DNA from 2 places in the Lactococcus sp. LG606 genome. Region 2 is predicted to be linked to the other one. Evidence: predicted binding sites of a transcription regulator. Region 2 holds the regulator's gene; the other holds the start of a gene.

Region 1 (9,766 bases), 700 kb from region 2:
TTCTTGATTATTATATTTGTTTTCTTTCATTTGTTATTCTCCCATGTAAATTTTATTTATACGTTTACATGGGTAGAAACAATTTTTTGAGCAATAATTCCTTCTGACATTATTTTTACTCCTTTGTTTTTTATTATAACATGGACCTTTTTAAAATTCTATGAGGCTTCATGCATTCGAATAGCCCGCAGTGAGGGAAGGATACTTAAAAGGATAATTATTCCCATAAATATAGCCATGCCAATATTCCCATAGAGTGCTGACAGCGAAACCAAAACACCTGAGAGTACGGAAGCGACTGGCTGAGTCACTGAAAAGGCGCCCGTATAAGTCCCAACATGATCACCTTCCATCAGGTCGGCTCTCAAAGCTTGAGAGAAAGGTACAAGAATCATTTCGCCCAAAGTAGCAACTACTGCTGCTGTAACTTCCCAGCTTAAATTATGACCTAAAAAGGCAATAATAAAACCTAAACCTTGGAGAAAAATTCCTAATGTAATCCCTGTGCTCCGCGACCAATTTTTAGTAAGTTGATTCATTTTACTCATAAAGAGTACGATAATCAAGGTATTGATCAATAGGAAAAGTGTCAACATCCGTTGACCATAAAGTTCCAACCCTAAAATTCGTGTTGTTGAGAAACTGTCACTTAGATGTACTGGCAAATAGTAATCAATTTGATTAAAAATCATCGCAATAAAAACCGAAGCAAATAAATAAGACATAAAGATGCTGTCTTTAGCCACAAAGAAATAAGCTTTTATAATATTTGGTGCTTTCTTTTGATGTTCTTGATGCGGGTCAAAAGACTCATCAATCCAAAACAAGACAACGACAAAACTCAAAATTTCTTCAATAGTGATCACCAGCAAAAGCCAGACCAAATAATCACGGAAAAACCAACCAGAAAGTCCCGAACCAATCATAATAGCAAAATTGATAATCCAGTATTGAATACTGTAGACTGTTCTCCGGTTTTCACTTGTTGTTAAATCAACAATCATCGCTTGGCTGGCTGTATTAAAAAAGCCAAAACCAAAATTCACGATTAAAAATCCGAAAAAAGTTGTCCAAGGGTTGAAGTAAAATCCCGAGTTAGAAAAAGTTGCCAGTGCTGCTCCAACTGCAGTTACTGCAGTTGAAAAAAGCATGACAGGCCGACGACCTTTTAAATCTGTCAAATGTCCCGCATAAAGGCCAACCAAAAAAACCATAATAGAGCTCACAATAAGCAAGAGTCCTGTGATACCAGCACCCATATATTTATTATAGTAAATTGTCATGGAGCCACCAACTGTACTAAAGCATAGTGCTCCTAAAAAATTCATCACTAACCTAATTTTAATGGTCGGATGAAGTCCCCAAAATTCTTTCATATTCTTCTCCTTGAATAAAATAGCAAACAAAAAAAGACTTTCCTTTAATGTTTGGAGCTTTGTCGCTCAAACTTCCATGGAAAGCCTTTATCCTTGACTTTATTTCTGTTTATGAAAACCAGAGTGCTATTTCTCGCTCTGCAGATTCCGGTGAGTCTGATCCATGGACAATATTTTTAATGGCTTTACCTTTTTCAGGTGATTGAGCAAAATCTCCACGAATAGTCCCTGGTTGAGCTTGACTAGGATTAGTTGTCCCCATCATTGTGCGCCAGCAAGAAATAGCTTCTACACCAGATATCACACCAACAACTACTGGTCCAGAAGTCATATAACTACGAATATTTGGATAAAAATCTTTATCAACTAATGCTTCGTAATGCTTGTCAATCAAGTCTCCATTTGGAGCAGAACGTCTCTCTAGTTTTTCTAGCTGAAAACCACGCTGCTCGATTCGTTTCAATATTTCACCTACAAGACCACGTTGAACGCCGTCAGGTTTAATAATAAAGAAAGTTTTTTCCATGATTGACTCCTCCTATATATCGTGTTTATATTTTACATCTAAAAGCTATAAGTTGTCAAGAATTATCTGTAAATTTCGACAAAACACTATTTTTATATACAAAAAGCCCGAGATAACCCGGGCTTTTCTCTTTTTCTTCAATTATTCTTCGATGGGTAAGATATCAAAGTCAATTTTATTGTCGACAAGTTTAACAAGAACTTTAGTTTTTGGTGGAATTTTACCTGCAATAATTAATTTAGCAAGTGGATTTTCAATAACTTTTGTCAAGTAACGTTTTAATGGACGTGCACCATAAGCTGGTTCATAAGCATTTTCTGCAATCCATGCTTTGACTTCTTCACTAAGTTCTAGTTCAACAGACATTTCTTCAAGACGTTGTGTCAATTGACCGGTCATCTTCACAATAATATTTTTAATATTATTCAATGACAATGGTTTGAAGAGAATAGTATCATCAATACGGTTGAGGAATTCTGGTTTGAAATGCATCCGCAATTGTTTCATCACTTCTTCAGTTGTTTCTTCAGATATTTCGCCTTGATCATCAACATTGTCTAGCAAATATTGTGATCCGACATTTGATGTCATAATCAAAACAGTATTCTTGAAGTCGACCAAAACGCCTTTTGAATCCGTCAAACGACCATCATCCAAGACTTGCAACAAGATATTGAAGATATCTGGATGTGCTTTTTCAATTTCGTCCAACAAAATAATTGTATATGGGTTACGGCGCACAGCTTCAGTCAGTTGACCACCTTCATCATAACCAACATATCCTGGAGGAGCTCCGACAAGACGGGATACACTGTGTTTTTCCATATATTCACTCATGTCAATACGAACCATGTGTTCTTCGGAGTCAAATAAATTTTCGGCCAAGGCTTTAGCTAACTCTGTCTTACCAACACCTGTAGGTCCTAAGAAAAGGAAGGAACCTAAAGGACGATTAGGGTCTTGAATTCCTGCTCGAGCACGAATAATAGCATCAGACACAGCTTCAACTGCCTCATCTTGCCCTACTACACGTTGATGAAGAGTTTCTGGTAAATGAAGGAGTTTTTCACGTTCACCTTCCACCAGTTTTGTCACAGGAATACCTGTCATACGGCCCACAACTTCCGCAATTTGTTCTTCAGTGACAGATTCTTGAACAAGACTGAGATCATCTGATTTTGCTTTGCTTTCAAGCTCTTTCAGTGATTGTTCAATTTCTGGAATTTTACCGTAACGTAAGGCCGCTGCTTTTTCAAAGTCACCTTCATTTTGTGCTTCTTCTAATTCATGGCGTGCACGTTCCAGTTCATTCCGTTTATCAGAAATATTGCCCACTTCTTTCTTTTCAGCTTCCCATTGGGCTTTAAGTTGATTGTTTTCTTCACGAAGTTCTGCAATTTCTTCACGAATGATATTTAAACGTTTCTTCGAAGCATCATCACGTTCTTTTTTGAGCGCTGCTTCTTCAATTTCCAACTGCATCAAGCGGCGGTTTGCTTGGTCGAGTTCTGTTGGCAGAGAATTCATTTCAACACGAATTGTTGCGCTGGCTTCATCGACTAAGTCAATCGCTTTATCTGGCAAGAAACGGTCTGTAATATAACGATCAGAAAGTGTTGCTGCTGCAACCAATGCGTTATCGTGGATTGTTACACCGTGGTGAATTTCAAAACGTTCTTTCAAACCACGCAGAATGGAAATAGTATCTTCAACTGTTGGTTCAGTAACTAGAACTTTTTGGAAACGACGTTCCAAAGCTTTGTCTGTTTCCATATATTTACGGTACTCGTCCAAAGTTGTTGCACCAATTAAATGCAATTCACCACGTGCAAGCATCGGTTTCAAAAGATTACCAGCATCCATTGAACCTTCAGTCTTACCAGCACCGACGATCGTGTGTAACTCATCAATAAAGAGAATAATTTGTCCGTCAGACTTTTTAACTTCATTCAGTACTGCTTTCAGACGTTCTTCAAACTCACCACGATATTTAGCACCTGCAATAAGTGCCCCCATATCCAAAGAGAATACTGTTTTATCTTTTAGATTTTCAGGTACATCTTTACGGACAATACGTTGCGCAAGTCCTTCAACAATGGCTGTTTTACCTACACCAGGTTCACCAATTAGAACCGGGTTATTTTTTGTTTTACGTGATAAGACACGAATAATATCACGAATTTCTTCATCACGTCCGATTACAGGATCTTGTTTTCCTGATTTCACTTGAGCAACAAGGTCGACGCCGTATTTTTCAAGTGCTTTATATGTATCTTCAGCATTTTGGTTTGTCACTTTATCACCTCCTCGTAGGTTTTCAATTGCTAATTTCGTTTTTTCTTTATTCATTCCATGGCTAACCAGATATTCTGTTAAAGGATTTTTCTTTAACTCAAAAAGGGCCAAGAGTACAATTTCAGTTGAGAGATATTCATCACCCATATCTTTGGCAATCTTATCTGCTGCATTGAACAGATTAAAGAGATCTGCGCTAATATTTTGACCATAGGTAATATTGCTACCTTCAACAGAAGAAATCTTGTCTATTTCTTTTTCAATAATTTTTGTAAATTCTTCAATGTTAATTTCTGAATCTTTGTAAAAATTAAAGGCAAAACTGTTCGGTTGCACAAATATTCGCCATAAATGTGGAATTTCAATCGCTTGATGATGGCGAGTCTGCGCAATTTGTTGCGCTTCATAAAGCGATTTTTGCATACTTGTTGTCATTTTTTCGATGTCCATAATGCACCTCGATTCATTTCATAGTAATGTAGTATTTTTCTCATTTTTCTTACTACCTCTTAATTATACTCTTTTGGTCAGTAAAGGTCAAACTATTTGCTCATAAATTTACATATAAAAATAAGAGGGATTTTCTCAAGAAAATCCCTCTTATTTTTACTATTTTTGAAAAACGCTGATACGTTGTCCGACATAATTTCCTTCCAGTGCAATATTAATCATCGCTTTCGCATAGTCTGCATAACTAATCACACTTTCGCCTTTGTCATTAACCGTAAACTCTTCTCCCGCAACAACATAATCTCCAGTTTTTTCACCATCTGCTTGGAAATCTGCAGCAGGGCTTACATAAGTCCATTTCACATCCTGACGTTTTCTCAACGCAGTTAATGAATCAGACATAGCTGTTGCCAAAGGTTTGAAAGCGTCTGGGAAACCTTCTGATTGATAAAGTGCTAAATCATGTTCTGGATTAAGGTAAAGACTTCCGGCACCACCAACAATCAACAAGCGCTTGTCCGTACCTTCAACAAGATCAGCAAGATGTTGGATTGAAGTAGTATGTTGCTCCAAGCTATCTTCTGCCCATGTTCCAAAAGCATCAATAATAACATCAAAATCCTTGATGTCTTCTTTAGTTAAATCAAACAAATCTTTCTCGATAGAAGACGGAGCTACTGTTTTGTTTTCGCCCCGAACAATTGCTGTTACATCCAAGCCTCTGTCTACGGCTTCTTGTACAATAAGACGACCGGCTTTGCCATTTGCTGCTACTACTGCTAATTTCATATTAGACCTCCATGTCTTTTTCGTTGTAATATTTTTTGTTACAACTAATTCTACATAAGCTTTTATTAAATGTCAACGATTTGGTTTCTTAAGGATTTATCGCCACATAATGATCAATATCCGTAATTACTTCTTGTAAACTCATCGCCTTCATTTGGTCTTCCATCGCTTTTTGAATTAAATCAAGTTTATCATCCAGTACTTGATGGATATTTTTCCCGACAGAACAGTCAGGGCTGGGATGTTCGTGAAAATGGAATAAGCCATTTTTATTAATGACTTCAACCGCACTATAAATATCGAATAAACTAATGTCTTCAATTGGTTTAGCGATTGCAGCTCCACCGCTCCCGCGCACAACATGCACTAATTCGTTAGCTTTCAGTTGCTGTAATACTCTTCGAATAATCACGGGATTTACATTAATACTTGTAGCCAAAAAATCACTGGTAATCTTATGTTCTCCCTCAAAGGTATGGATACAGGCAAAAATATGAAGTGCAATCGTAAAGCGACTTGATATTTGCATTTTTTTCTCCTTCGACTCTCATTTTACCTTAAGTATAAATGTCCTTTTTCAGAATGTCAATTATAATAACTAGGCAAATATATTATGGGCACTTCTCTTCAAAATAAGTTATAATTAAATTATCAGAAAAGAAAGGGGTATAAATATGTTTTCTGAAAACTTTTCGAAAAAATTACGTAACAACGTCGGAATTAATGGTCTTATTTCCACACTTATTGGATTACTCATTTTGTTTTGGCCTGGACGTACAGCACAAGTTGGAACAGTTTTGATTGGGATTTCCTTCATTTTAATTGGGGTTTCTTATCTTGTTTCTATCTTTGCCTTGATGAATGAAAATCCGTGGTCACGCTTTGGACATCTTCTTTTAGGTACGGTTTACTTGGTTGCGGGGATTTTCTCTTTAATTAACTTGGCAGCTGCAACAGCTACCTTGTTTATCATCATTGGTATTTTAGTTGGATTCACATGGATTACTGAAGGCTTTGTTTCCTTTGGGTTTGTTCCATATTCTCCATCTAAACCTTGGACAATTCTTTCAGGACTTCTCAGTGTCGTTGCGGGCTTCATGCTCTTGCTCACACCCTTATGGGGTGCAATGGCACTTTGGACACTTCTCGGTGTTGTTGTTCTTATCTTAGGAATTTTCAAATTGATTCGTTACTTTACTTGGTAATCTTTGCGAGTGCCAAATAAAAAAGGGTTCTTCGTAAAGAACTCTTTTTTAATTTTTCATTTTTTTCGATTTACGGTTCATAAGCATTGACAATACACCGGTACCAAACAAGATAATCGCAGAGATATAGTAAGGGAAGAAATGATTGATATCAAACATTACTCCTGCAGCCAATGGACCTAAAATATTACCAAAACTTGTAAAGGTTGAATTCAATCCATTGATTGCTCCTTGTTGGTCTCCTGCGTGTTTTGACAAGTAAGTTGTTACTGCCGGTCTAAATAAGTCAAAGGCGAGGAAAACAACAAATGTAGAAATAGCAACAGTGATGCGATTACCTGTGAAAGCAATAATAGCAATAAAGAGCGCACTTGCAAAGAAGGTCAAATGAATCAAATGCATTTCACCAATCTTTCCAACAATCCAGTCGAACAGGAAGAGTTGGAAGAAAAGGGCGATAATACCACTTACTGTAATTACTAAAGCAATTTCACTTGTAGTAAAGCCAAAATTGATTGTCGCCATGATGCTATAAATTGATTCGAAGGCTTGCAGACCAAACGAAGAAATTAAAATAACGACAAAAAGCGATGTGAACATTGGATTTTTGAGGATATCCAAGAAAGATGCTTTTGGTGTGTCAGGATTAATATCCATTGTTTTTTCTGGCTCTTTTAACACAGTCATACTCAAAATAAATCCGATAAAGGCTAATAGTGCAGCCACAAAAAAAGGAACCCTTATACCAAAAGTCGCTAAAAATCCTCCGACACCAGGACCAATGATAAAACCTCCACTGATTGCTGCTGAAACTTTACCCATGGCTTTGGCACGTTCGCCTAATGTTGTCAAATCTGCTACATATGCTGTAACAGAAGGCATCAATAAAGCTGCTGCAATGCCTCCCAAAGCGCGAGACACGTAAAAAAGAGCTTTAACTTGTGCTAAACCAAATAAAAGTTCAGAAAAGGCGAAAATAATCATACCCAAAGCAATGAGCTTTTTTCGTCCAACCTTATCCGATAAATGCCCAGCGATCGGAGAAGCAATCAATTGGGCAATAGCAAAAATCGAAATCATCATTCCCATTGTTGTTCCTGAAAAATGCATTTGCTCTTTCAGTTGTGGCAAAACAGGAATAACGAGACCTACACCTAAGAACACAAGCAATAAGTTTGAAATTGCTAGGTTAATCATCCATTGTTTGTTTTTCATAACTATACCCCAATACCCGATAAAAAGACAGATTCAAAAATTTGAAACCGCCTTTTTATCCTATTCTATTTGTTAAGTCTATTCTATCATATTCTGCACAAAAATAAAAAAGTATAAATTTATTATCAATTTTTTCATATCAAATGTTCATAAATACCGTACAATAAATAAAATCCCTCATAGGTAGAGGAATTTTATTTATTAGGCAAAAATTTCCGGAAAGAGGAATTGCAAAACGTCCATAGTTACCCGACGACCTTTCCCTTTCAACGGATAGAGATGGAAAAGCATAGCAGGATTAAAGTTAGCTTCAATAATGCTGTACTTTTCACCCAAGCTATTATTGAGATCTTCGATCAGTATATCCACTCCAGTGATCTTGACTTGCAGAGCATCAGCAGCTTTTTCAGCAATGTTCTTATAGATTTCAGGCATCTCATCAGTGACATCGATAGAGTCTCCACCTGTCGATACATTAGAATTTTCTCGGAGGTTTACCTTTACATCTTTTTCAGGGATACTCTGTTCCGTATAACCTTGGACGTCCAGCATAAGTTTTTCGGTGGCAGTAATCTGGATTTTTTCTAAGGGAAAACGATGATCATGGCCACGTAGAGGATTCTCATTTTTCTGTGCGACCAGTTGGCTGATCGTGGATACTCCATCACCAATAACATGTGCGGCATCCCGGCGAAGGACTGCCCTTGTCTTGCCATCCAGCACAAAGAAACGGTATTCGGTACCAGAAACAAATCGTTCAACAAGAACTTCTTTATCTTCTCGGAACGCAATTTCTATAGCTTTATAAAACTGTTCTTGTGTCGCTGGTTTTTTAAAGATAGAAATTCCTATGCCATAATTCGTTGATTTAGGCTTGACAACAATTGCGGCCGATTCAAAAAGTGGAAAGGCAGCCTGTGCAGTTGCTAAATTGCTAAATTCTTGCCCTTGCGGGGTTTTTAAATGTGCCCGACCGAGCAGCTTTTTCGTGACCACTTTATTTTCCATAATGGCATAAGCGACCATGGAATCTTTCGAAGTCATATTCCCTTTTTCGATAATTTCTGTATGAGATTTATAACTTAAAGCAATCATCTGGTCTTGTGCATCTAAAATTTCAACTTTTAAGCCTTTTTGAATAGCATCAAAAAGCAAATTTTGCGTCGAAAGTTCGAGATGAGTAAAGCCTGCCAATTGAAAAGGACGTTTATAGGATTGCTGATGGTATTTGCGAGACAAGTCCAAAGCAAAAGCTTTGTCTTGACGATAAGCCAGCTCCATCTGTCCAGCAATTGTGGTTTCTGGTTTTTCCAGCATTTGAGCAAACTTATCAATAAGCGCCAAATCATCTTGGGCAAACTCTAAGTTCTGGGCAAACCAGCGCATCTGATCGAAAAAGAGCTTGCCTTCATTATAATAAGCTGTTTTTTCTAAAGGATTTTCTAAAGCTACAACATCATTTATTGTATAACCTAATCTTTGAGCAGCATCTGGCGTCTCTTCTTCCTCTTTATATATCAGATAAAGGCTAAAAAGGTGAATAAATCGAGCAGTATCTTCATCCAACCCGACACGCACAAAAGGATTCAAGTCAAAATTGCGAAACTCGACATACTGAACGCCCACGTCCAGCAACTCTTCCGCCCGCTTTCCACCACGTAAACGAACAGCAGAATAAAACTCCTTCATCTCAGAGAGTGCACCCTTTTTAACGTAAGTTTGCAAGTCATCATAATACTGTTCAAGACTCTGATAGCTTACGAAAATATCTGGCGTGTTCCGATAGCCAAATTTAGAATTTCTAATAGAACGTACAGGTTCCTGTAATCTTTCATTTCTATCAGTAAAAAATCCAGTATTGGCACGTGGCGAAGCCCCTAAACAATATGTAATAATCCACATATAGCGCA
Region 2 (9,766 bases):
GACAGTCAAGTTTAAGAACCGTCCTTTCTTTATTTCTAATTTAATTATAATATATAATCGCTTACAAGTCAATCAATAACACTTATTCTAATCTTTTTATTAGAAGAACCAATCGAAATCGTATCCCCTGGATGAATTTCGCCGGCAAGCAATTGTTCACTGAGCGTGTCTTCAACCTCACGTTGCAGAGCTTTACGCAATGGGCGGGCACCGTATTCAGGATCAAATCCTTTATCAGCAATAACTTTCAAAGCAGCAGGTGTAAATTTTACTTTGATATTTTGATCTTTCAAACGCGATACAAGAGATTTACTCATGATTTTCACGACTTGTTCAATCTCTTTTTCTGTCAGTGAATGGAAAACGATAGTTTCATCGATACGATTGAGAAATTCTGGACGGTACTGTTTCTTCAGCTCTTCCATGATTCTTGCTTTCATAGCTGGATAATCCGTTGAAATTGATTTAGCCCCAAAACCAACCGTTTTATCATCACGAATAGCCGTTGCACCCAAGTTAGATGTCATAATGATGATCGTATTTCTGAAATCAACTTTACGTCCTTTGGTATCTGTAACGAAACCATCATCCAAAATTTGTAACATGATATTGAAAATATCAGGGTGGGCCTTTTCGACTTCATCAAGGAGAATAACAGAATAAGGCTTATTACGGACTTGCTCTGTCAATTGCCCACCTTCATCGTAACCTACATATCCAGGAGGTGCTCCGATAAGACGCGATGTCGAGAATTTTTCCATAAATTCACTCATGTCTACACGAATCATATTTTCTTCACTGCCAAAAACACTTTCCGCTAAAGCCTTAGCAAGCTCTGTCTTCCCAACTCCTGTCGGACCAAGGAACATAAATGAGCCCAAAGGACGTCTCGTATCGGCAATCCCTGAACGTGCACGTCTAATGGCACGAGAAACAGCAGAAATCGCTTCTTCCTGTCCAACCACACGTTTATGTAACTCTTTTTCTAAGTTAATCAGACGTTCACTTTCTGTCTTCGTCATCTGTTGGAGTGGGATTCCTGTAAGGTTAGAAACGACAGCATAAACATCGCTTTCCTCCACCAAAGGATTATCATTTTCCGATACTGTAAAATTATCAATCTTGTGCGTTAATTTTTCAATATCTTTTTCAATCCCTTGCGCTTCAACAATATCAAGAGCAACAACTGCTTTTTGTAATCTCAGTTCTTCCGCTTTTAATTCTGCTTTTAACTCGTCTAACTTGGTATAATTTGTTTTACTCGTGATTTTAACTTTGGCTGCTGCTTCATCAAGAAGATCAATAGCTTTGTCTGGGAGACGACGACTAGGCATATAGCGATTACTCAAGCTGACAGCACGCTCCAAAGCCCCTTCTTCAAATTTGACTGTATGGTAAGCCTCAAATTTTTCTTTCAAGCCTTGTAAAATCGCAACCGTTTCCTCTTCTGAGGGTTCTTCGACATTGACACGGGCAAAACGGCGTTCTAGGGCTTCATCTTTTTCAATATATTTTTGATATTCTTGATAAGTGGTAGCACCAATGAGTTGGAACTCGCCCCGTGCTAATGCTGGTTTTAAAATGTTTGAGGCATCGTTGACCGAGTCCATGCCGCCACCAGCACCAATAATGGTATGGAGTTCATCGATAAAGACGATAACATCTTTATCATGTGTCACTTCATCAACAATAGCCGTCAAACGATCTTCAAATTCACCACGGAATTTTGTCCCCGCTACGACCATCGCCATATTTAAAGCCATAATGCGGCTGCCGCGTAAACCTACAGGAACATTTCCTGCAGCCACACGTGTCGCAAAACCTTCAATAATCGCTGACTTACCAACACCTGGCTCACCAACAAGAACGGGATTATTTTTTGTTCGACGGCTCAAAATGTGGATAAGACGTTCAACTTCACGCTCTCTTCCAATCATGGGATCAAGCTTGCCTTCACGGGCTGCTTTTGTCAAATCTGTTGATACCGTGTCTAAAGTAGGCGTTGTCGTTGTTTCGGACACTTTCCCCGACAGGTTTCTTTTCGAAGCTGGTGTCACCGCTTTACGGCGCTCTGGTACACGTAGATATGCTTTTTGCTCTAGCTTTTTGCGGAGGTTAACGATATTGATGTCTTGCTCACGTAAAAGTTGTCCTGCAAAGCTGGCTTCATTTGCCAACAGCATATATAAGAGATGCTCGGTCCCGATGCGGTTTTTATCATTATTTTGAGCCAGTGCTCGTGCTTGCTCAATAATCGTTTCCACTCTTGGACTAAGCTTTATTTCTGATTTTTTTGTCTTCACTTGACTTGAAAAATCTTCGATGTCGATTAACATTTCTTCCAAATCAATCTTTTCTGAATTAAGTAGCGTAAATGCCAATGAAGCCGGGACCTCAGCCAAGGCAGCCAATAAGTGCGAGCTTTCAACCCAAGCGTAGTTAAACTTGTGCGCATAGTCGACAGACTTCTCAAGCACTTTTATGACTTGTGGTGTAAAGTCCTTTTCATTAAATTTCATCATCACGATCCAATCTCTGTAGTATTTTTATCATCATTTGTGCTCGACAACTGTTAGAAATATCACTATCAGCTAAAAGCAAAAGGAGAAGATTTCCTTCTCGTTCAGTCAAAATGTTTTCATCAAATAAAAGTTGCAAGACATCTTGTGCCATACTTTCGGTCAAGTTGGCAGGCAACTTCTGTGCTAAATCAAGCAAGAATTCATGCTTTGCCGAATAATGGTATTTGAATATTTTAATATAGCCGCCACCACCACGCTTTGACTCAACATCAAAGCCTTTAGATGGGGTGAAACGGGTTTTAATCACATAGTTAATTTGCGAAGGAACCACGTCAAATTGACTGGCTAAATCTGCACGTTTAATCTCAATCTCACGTGCCTCTTCTAGCAGTTTTCGCAAATAAGCTTCGATAATATCTGAAGTATTTTGGGCAGACATAGAACCTCCAATCTTTGACCTTTATTGACTATTATATCGAAAATTTTAATTTTTTACCAAAAATAGTGGCTGAAACGTCTCTAAAATAAAAAAATCCGCTAAAAGCAGATTTTTTTATTTTATTTGACATCAACAATCTTAACTTCGATTTCACCCATAGGCAACGGAATTTTCACAACATCGCCAACTTTACGGCCAATCAAGGCTTGAGCGATTGGAGATTCATTTGAAATTTTGCCTGAAAATGGATCAGCTTCAGCAGTACCGACGATTTCGTACTCTTCTTCTTCGTCATCTCCAACTTCTTGGAAAACAACTGATTTACCAAGAGCAACTTCATTTTTGTCAATATTAGCATTGTCTACGATTTCAGCATAACGAATCATTGTTTCCACAGTTGAGATACGACCTTCAATAAAGGCTTGTTCATCTTTTGCTGCTTCGTATTCTGAGTTTTCTGAAAGGTCACCGTAGCTACGTGCAATTTTGATGCGTTCAATAACTTCAGGGCGTTTAACCAATTTAAGGTTATCTAATTCTTGTTCTAATTTTTCCAGACCTTCTTTGGTCATGGGGAAAGTTTTTTCTACCATTTTTTATCCTTTTTAAATTTCTAATTAATTACCCGACGCAATCGCATCATTGACATACTTTTGAACATTGATGTTTTGTTCTTCAAGTGTTTGCGCAAAGTAAATCTTACCTTCAACGTCTGCTACGAAATAAAGATAATCATTCGCAGTCGGGTTAAGCACTGCTTTGATTGACGACAAGCTTGGACTCACGATTGGTCCAGGACCAAAACCTGGGTACAAATAAGTATTGAAAGGTGAGTCTAATTGTGTATTAATTGCAGCTTGCTGATCAAGCGACGTATCCTTACCTAGCTTACCTTCAGCATAAAAGATTCCTGTATTAGAATCCATCGTCATCCCTAAATCTTTACGGTTAAAGAAGACCTGTGCAACGTTACGGCGATCATCATCGCTATTCGCTTCTTTTTCGACAATGGCAGCCAAACTCAAGGTTTCATTGACCGTAAGTCCGTTCGCTTGTATTTGTTCATACAAAGGTTCCAGCTGTGTATTAGTTGTTGAAAGCATGGTCTCAATTAAGCTTTCAACAGTTGTCTTTTTCGTATACTCATAAGTTGCTGGGAAGAGGTAACCTTCAAGTTGATACTTCACACCACTGTCTTTACTTGGTAAGCTTGCAAGAAGTTTTGGAAACTTCTCTTTCATTTTTTCGATGAACGCTTGATCCTGTACAGTCTTCATAAACTCATCTTTAGTAAAAGGTGTTTTTTCATCTTTATCCGCAGAATTCACTGTAACAGCTTGAGCAATTTGTTCCAATGTATAACCTTCAGGAATCAAAATTTTGCCCAGAGTTGGTTCCACAGGATGTTCGGTTCCTCCTTGCTCCAAAAGACTTGCAATATCCGACAAGTTCATGCTAGGCGCCAAGTTGTAGTAGCCGCTCTTAAAGCCACTGAAATTTTTAAATTTAGTATAGTATTGGAAAACCATACCATTTTTGATAATACCTTCTCGTTGTAAGATATCTCCGATTTGTTTACTGCTTGCTCCCGCTGGAATGTTAATGGCGCGTTTGGTTGTATTTGCAGTATTGAGCGGTTGTACACCTTCTTTGATGAAATTATAACCGTAAAAACCAGTCCCTGCCGCAGCCAGAATTAAAACAGCTACGATAACAGCAATAATCTTTCCAGAAGAAACTTTCTTCTTGGATTTTTTCGCTTTCGACTTGGGCTGCATTTCTTCAGCTTCCGCATCCGATTTTACTGCTGCACGACGACTTCTTTGTCTGTGAGTCGTCTCTTCGCCAAGAGGCTCTGCAGCATCACTTGCTTGTGCTTCAGGTTGCTCATATTCATCAACAACTTCTTTATCAGACTCTTTTGTCTTGCGTCTAAGTCGTGAATAACTTTGTCCTTGGCTCGCTTGGAGCATTTGCTCGCGAACACTTGCAAAGTCTGGACGTTCTTCATGTGCTGATGCTTCTGTTTTCACTTGATCAGAAACAGCTTTTTCAGGAAATTCTACATCTTCGGAAATTTTAGCTTGTCCCTCTACTTCTGGATTTTCCAGTTCTTCTGTCAACTTAAATGGAGTTGGACGTTGAATATCCGAAAAATCAGCACGTTCTCGCCGAGTATGTCTACTCGGGGTTGAAGAAAGTTCTTTGTTGGATTCACGGGCATAGTTTTCAAAAGTCCCATCCGTGTTGGCTCGATTTCCTTCTTCAAGTTCACGCAAGATTTTATCTTTGAAACTTTCTCTCGAAAACTTCTCCGTATCTTTTTCTACCAAGGTTAATCCTCCTTATCACGCCACCCTCTTTTTTTAAACAGTGAAGCGTAAGTTTGTTGGGTAATATTCACAAAAGCGAGGTCAGGGACCTCACTCTTTTAGATTTTAATTCTCTTCTGAGTCGCTGTCGTCATCATCGTCGTCCTCTTCATCGAGTTCAACGTCTTCATCCACGTTATCCAGTTCAACTTCAGCAAGTTCAGCATCATAAGCTTGAACCTCATCTTTTTCATCATCTGGATTCTCATCATCATAAGTCATGTCATCTGCATCGTTTCCTTTGTCGATGTGTTCATCTTCAGGATCCACTTCATCTTCGATACCGAATGCATTAACTTTTGTACGTTTTTTAGTTGTTTTTTCTTCTTCGTCGTCAATTTCATCAAGAGCAATTACTTCCTCATCGATTTCGTCGATCGCGTACCATGAGCGCAGTGCCCAAATGTTATTTCCTAATGGAATAAAGCTTCCATCTGTATTCATTTCTGTGTAAAAACGTGCAATTGTGGCTTTGATTTCATTGTCCGACTTTTTCAAGTAGTCTTGAACGGCGTTCAAGATTTCTGCAAAAGCCATTTCCTTACCATTTTGTTCCAAAATTGCATGAGCAACTTCAATCATTGAAAGTTCTTCGATATTTTGTCCTTCTAATGCTTCAATTTTCAAACTTTTTTGCTCTCTTTCAGATTTTCTTTTTCTATATTATATTAAATTCGCTTCATTGTCAATATGTAAACGGATTTAAACTGTTTCATTATATGTCGTTTTCCGTCTTGCTTGGTAGGATGAAATTAATAATGCATCAATACCTTATAATCATAGTTACCGAGTTTTTCACGCCCTTTAAGGTCATCAAGTTCAATAAAGAAGGCACACCCAACAACGATACCACCCAAACGCTCAATCATCTCAATAGTAGCTTTTACTGTTCCACCTGTTGCCAAGAGATCATCTACAATCAGAACACGTTGTCCTGGCTTAATAGAGTCAGCATGCATTGTCAATGTATCTGTACCATACTCTTTTTCATAGTCTGCTGAAATAACTTCACGTGGTAATTTTCCTGGTTTACGCACAGGAGCAAAACCAACACCAAGTGCAAAAGCAACAGGACATCCAACGATGAATCCACGCGCTTCTGGGCCAACAATTACATCAATTTCTTTATCGCGTGCATATTGCACAATTTCAGTAACTGCATAGTTGTAGGCATTTCCATCAGCCATAAGTGGTGAGATATCGCGGAAAACGATACCTTCTGTTGGGTAATTTTCAATCGTTGCAATGTAATCTTTAAGTTGCATGTGCATCTTCCTCTTTTAATTTTTTATAAATTTCTTTGACAGGGGATAAGGCGAAAAGTTCTTGAAAAGCAACAATTTCTTGAAGCTCTTGGTAAATATTACTTTCAGAAATATCACGCTTTTCGGCGGCTTTATTCACACTCATCATGCCATTGTCAATAGTGACAAAATTCAGTTCTTCAAATATTTGAATCATCTTTATCAGTAAAATATCGGGTATCTTCAAATAATTTGCTAAGTCTTTCAATTTAAAACGTATATCAAACTCAGGATACTGATAAATTGCTTTATAGAAGCGCGCAAACTGCTCACGCGTCCCCGCTCCCGTCAAATAATAATTTTTCTTGATTGTATTTTTGAAATAAATCAATTCAAATTCCTGCTCATGTATTAATTCCGCCAAAGCAGATAAGGCTTCCTTATCAGTTGGGGCTTCCTCAATAATAAGCACTTCTTCTATTGTACCATTTTTCACTTCATTATGGACAAAACGTATTGTATTTTTAGGCAATTCAACTTGTCGACTTCGAATATCCAGAAGCTCAACACCATTTACTCTAGCATCAGCCACCATAAGCTGAACAGTTGTTGTACCATTCCAAGTATTGCTAGATAAGGTACCGACAAGTTCTGTATCACTTTGTTCAAATTCTAGGCTTTCAGCTCCATGCCCAAAGTAAACCGCATCTAAAGCTTGTCCATTTTGTACTAATTTAAGTTTGAGATGACTGTTGTCTTTTCCCATACTACGTGCTTGCTCAACCTGATAATCCGTAAGGAGAAAATGAGGCTTCGGATTGTCCATACCATAAGGAGATAACTTTTCTAAACTCCTAATCGTCTCTAAGCTAATCTCGTCAAACTGCAAACTGCCCTGAACTTCTAGTGAACTTTTTCCTGACATATCGATATCGTTTTCTTGAATAAAGTCGAGCATCACTTGCTTGATTGCTTCCACATTCTCCAAGGCAAAAGTCATCCCAGCAGCCTGTTTGTGGCCACCAAAAGCCATAAAAAGTTCACGGTGTTCGTTGAGTGCTTCAAATATATTAAAGTTTTCAATCGAACGTGCTGATCCTCGAAGAATCCCCTCTTCTTCTGCCAACATAATGATAGGTTTGTGAAATTGCTCAAGTAAACGTCCGGCAACAATACCTAAAACACCTTTATGCCAATCCTTATGATACAGAATTTGTACGGGCTCGTCCGTTATCATTGTGAGGGCTTGATTGAAGATATTTTCTACAATTACTTTACGCTCGCTATTTTTTTCATCAATCATCTGCGCAATTTCAGCAGCCACTTCTTCATCCCAGCCTGTTAATAGTTCAATCGCTGGGTTTGGGTCATCTAAGCGCCCCAGAGCATTCAAACGAGGGGCAATTTGAAAACCAATCGTTTCCTCATTCACCTTTTCAAAATCAGTTCCTGAGAGACGCATGAGTTCCATCAAGCCTGCACGCTCAGTATTCGCTAATACTTTTAGTCCATGACTCACCAAGATACGATTTTCATCAGTAAGACTAACCATATCCGCAATTGTTCCGATTGCCACCAAATCAAGCATATCTGAAGGAATATAGTCTAAAAGAGCTGTTGCGACTTTAAAAGCTACTCCTACTCCAGCCAAATACTTAAAAGGATAGTTTGATTCTGGGTGTTCAGGATGCACAATTGCAAAAGCTTCTGGCAGTACTTCTGGCATGCTGTGATGGTCAGTTACGATAACATCAACATTTTGACTTTGTGCATAGGCGATGGCTTCATGACCAGCCACACCATTATCCACGGTAATAATCAAATCAATGTCTTCATTTTGAATGAAATATTTATAGACATCAAGATTTGGTCCGTAACCATCAGTAAAGCGGTTAGGAAGATAGACCTGAACTTCCGCTCCTAATTCATCTAAAGCTGATTTCATGACGGAACTTGCCGTCATACCATCCGCATCATAATCACCGTATATTAAGATATTTTGCCCATTTTCAATTGCAGTCAAAATTCTTTGAACGGCTTTTTCCATATCGTGCAACAAAAACGGATCATGTAATTGCTGAAGGTCAGGATTCAAGTAAGCTTGAATCTCCTCTTCTGCCCTTATGCCGCGTTGCCACAAAATTTGCGCTGCCAGTGTATCTAATTTATATTTTTTACTTAACTTAAGAAACTCATCCGGTAAGTCTGACTCAGTTAACTTCCATATATATTTTGATTTAATCAAGTTTCCTCCACTTCGACTGCTTATTTGAAGATTTATTTATAATTAAAAAACCTATTTCCTATATTATCTACAAGACTTGGAAAAAGCGCACGGACTTTCGCAACGAAAGCCAGCTGGACAGGTAAGTTCAATTCTCTTTTATTTTTCCCTAAAATCTGCTCAATCTTATCCGCAACATATTCTGCACTGACCGCATTTTCGCCCACTTTTTCCAAATAGTCCATATTGTCTTTGTGAAATTTTGTGCGGACCGGCCCTGTGTTGACTGTTGTCACGATAAGATCGGGTTTTTCTAAACGTAAAGCATCAGAAAAAGCGAGAACAGCGGCTTTGGAAGCTGCATATACGGTCGATTTCGCTGTAGGTAATTTTCCTGCTATGGATGCAATATTAATTACTTGCAACTGTGGTTGCAAATCACGCGTCCGTTTAATCAGATCTAACGTATTCACCTTGAACATTTCATCAATTTGCTCATCCGATAAGTTACTTAACTCTGTAAACTCTCCAAAACCTGCATTATTAATGAGGATATCTACTTTTTCAGGCATGTCTGGCTGAGGAAGCGAGCGACTGATCAAGATAAGGTTATGATCCTCTAAACGCTGAACAAGTGCTTGTGCTATATCACCGCTAGCGCCTGTAATTACAATATTCTTTTTACTCAACTTTTTCTTCATAAAAATCTTTCGCCACATACGAATTAGGATGAACAGCTCGTGCTTCTTGCGCAAGCTGAGCTACAAGTGGGCCAACATAGCGTGCACTAATATGCGTGAGCACCAAACGTTTTGCACCTGCTTCCTGAGCAACATCTGCTGCTTGTTTTGAGGTCGAATGTCCGTGTCGGCGGGCCATTTTTGCTTCTTTTGCTTCATAAGTTGCTTCATGAACTAAAAGATCTGCCCCAACCGCTAAACGAACAGCGCTTGGTGTACGTCGGG

Evidence for each region. The regulator CtsR, encoded in region 2, represses protease genes until heat stress. The targets are predictions, from matches to a motif close to TTGGTCAAAAAAGGTCAAANA.
Region 1: the regulator CtsR is predicted to act here: its motif matches at 4,721-4,741, upstream of clpB (ATP-dependent chaperone ClpB).

Annotation. Positions count from the first base shown of each region.
Region 1 is NZ_CP071301.1:620,935-630,700, reverse strand. Features, by position in the region: gene J0J35_RS03155 (bifunctional 2-polyprenyl-6-hydroxyphenol methylase/3-demethylubiquinol 3-O-methyltransferase UbiG) at 1-30, opposite strand, end outside; gene J0J35_RS03150 (MFS transporter) at 159-1,376, opposite strand; gene ndk (nucleoside-diphosphate kinase) at 1,486-1,902, opposite strand; gene clpB (ATP-dependent chaperone ClpB) at 2,044-4,647, opposite strand; gene J0J35_RS03135 (SDR family oxidoreductase) at 4,807-5,436, opposite strand; gene J0J35_RS03130 (Rrf2 family transcriptional regulator) at 5,525-5,965, opposite strand; gene J0J35_RS03125 (HdeD family acid-resistance protein) at 6,111-6,641, shown strand; gene J0J35_RS03120 (MFS transporter) at 6,690-7,856, opposite strand; gene gshAB (bifunctional glutamate--cysteine ligase GshA/glutathione synthetase GshB) at 8,058-9,766, opposite strand, start outside.
Region 2 is NZ_CP071301.1:2,100,328-2,110,093, reverse strand. Features, by position in the region: gene J0J35_RS10415 (ATP-dependent Clp protease ATP-binding subunit) at 69-2,519, opposite strand; gene J0J35_RS10410 (CtsR family transcriptional regulator) at 2,509-2,961, opposite strand; gene greA (transcription elongation factor GreA) at 3,081-3,554, opposite strand; gene mltG (endolytic transglycosylase MltG) at 3,579-5,294, opposite strand; gene rpoE (DNA-directed RNA polymerase subunit delta) at 5,400-5,960, opposite strand; gene J0J35_RS10390 (adenine phosphoribosyltransferase) at 6,086-6,598, opposite strand; gene recJ (single-stranded-DNA-specific exonuclease RecJ) at 6,588-8,822, opposite strand; gene J0J35_RS10380 (SDR family oxidoreductase) at 8,855-9,502, opposite strand; gene rnz (ribonuclease Z) at 9,483-9,766, opposite strand, start outside.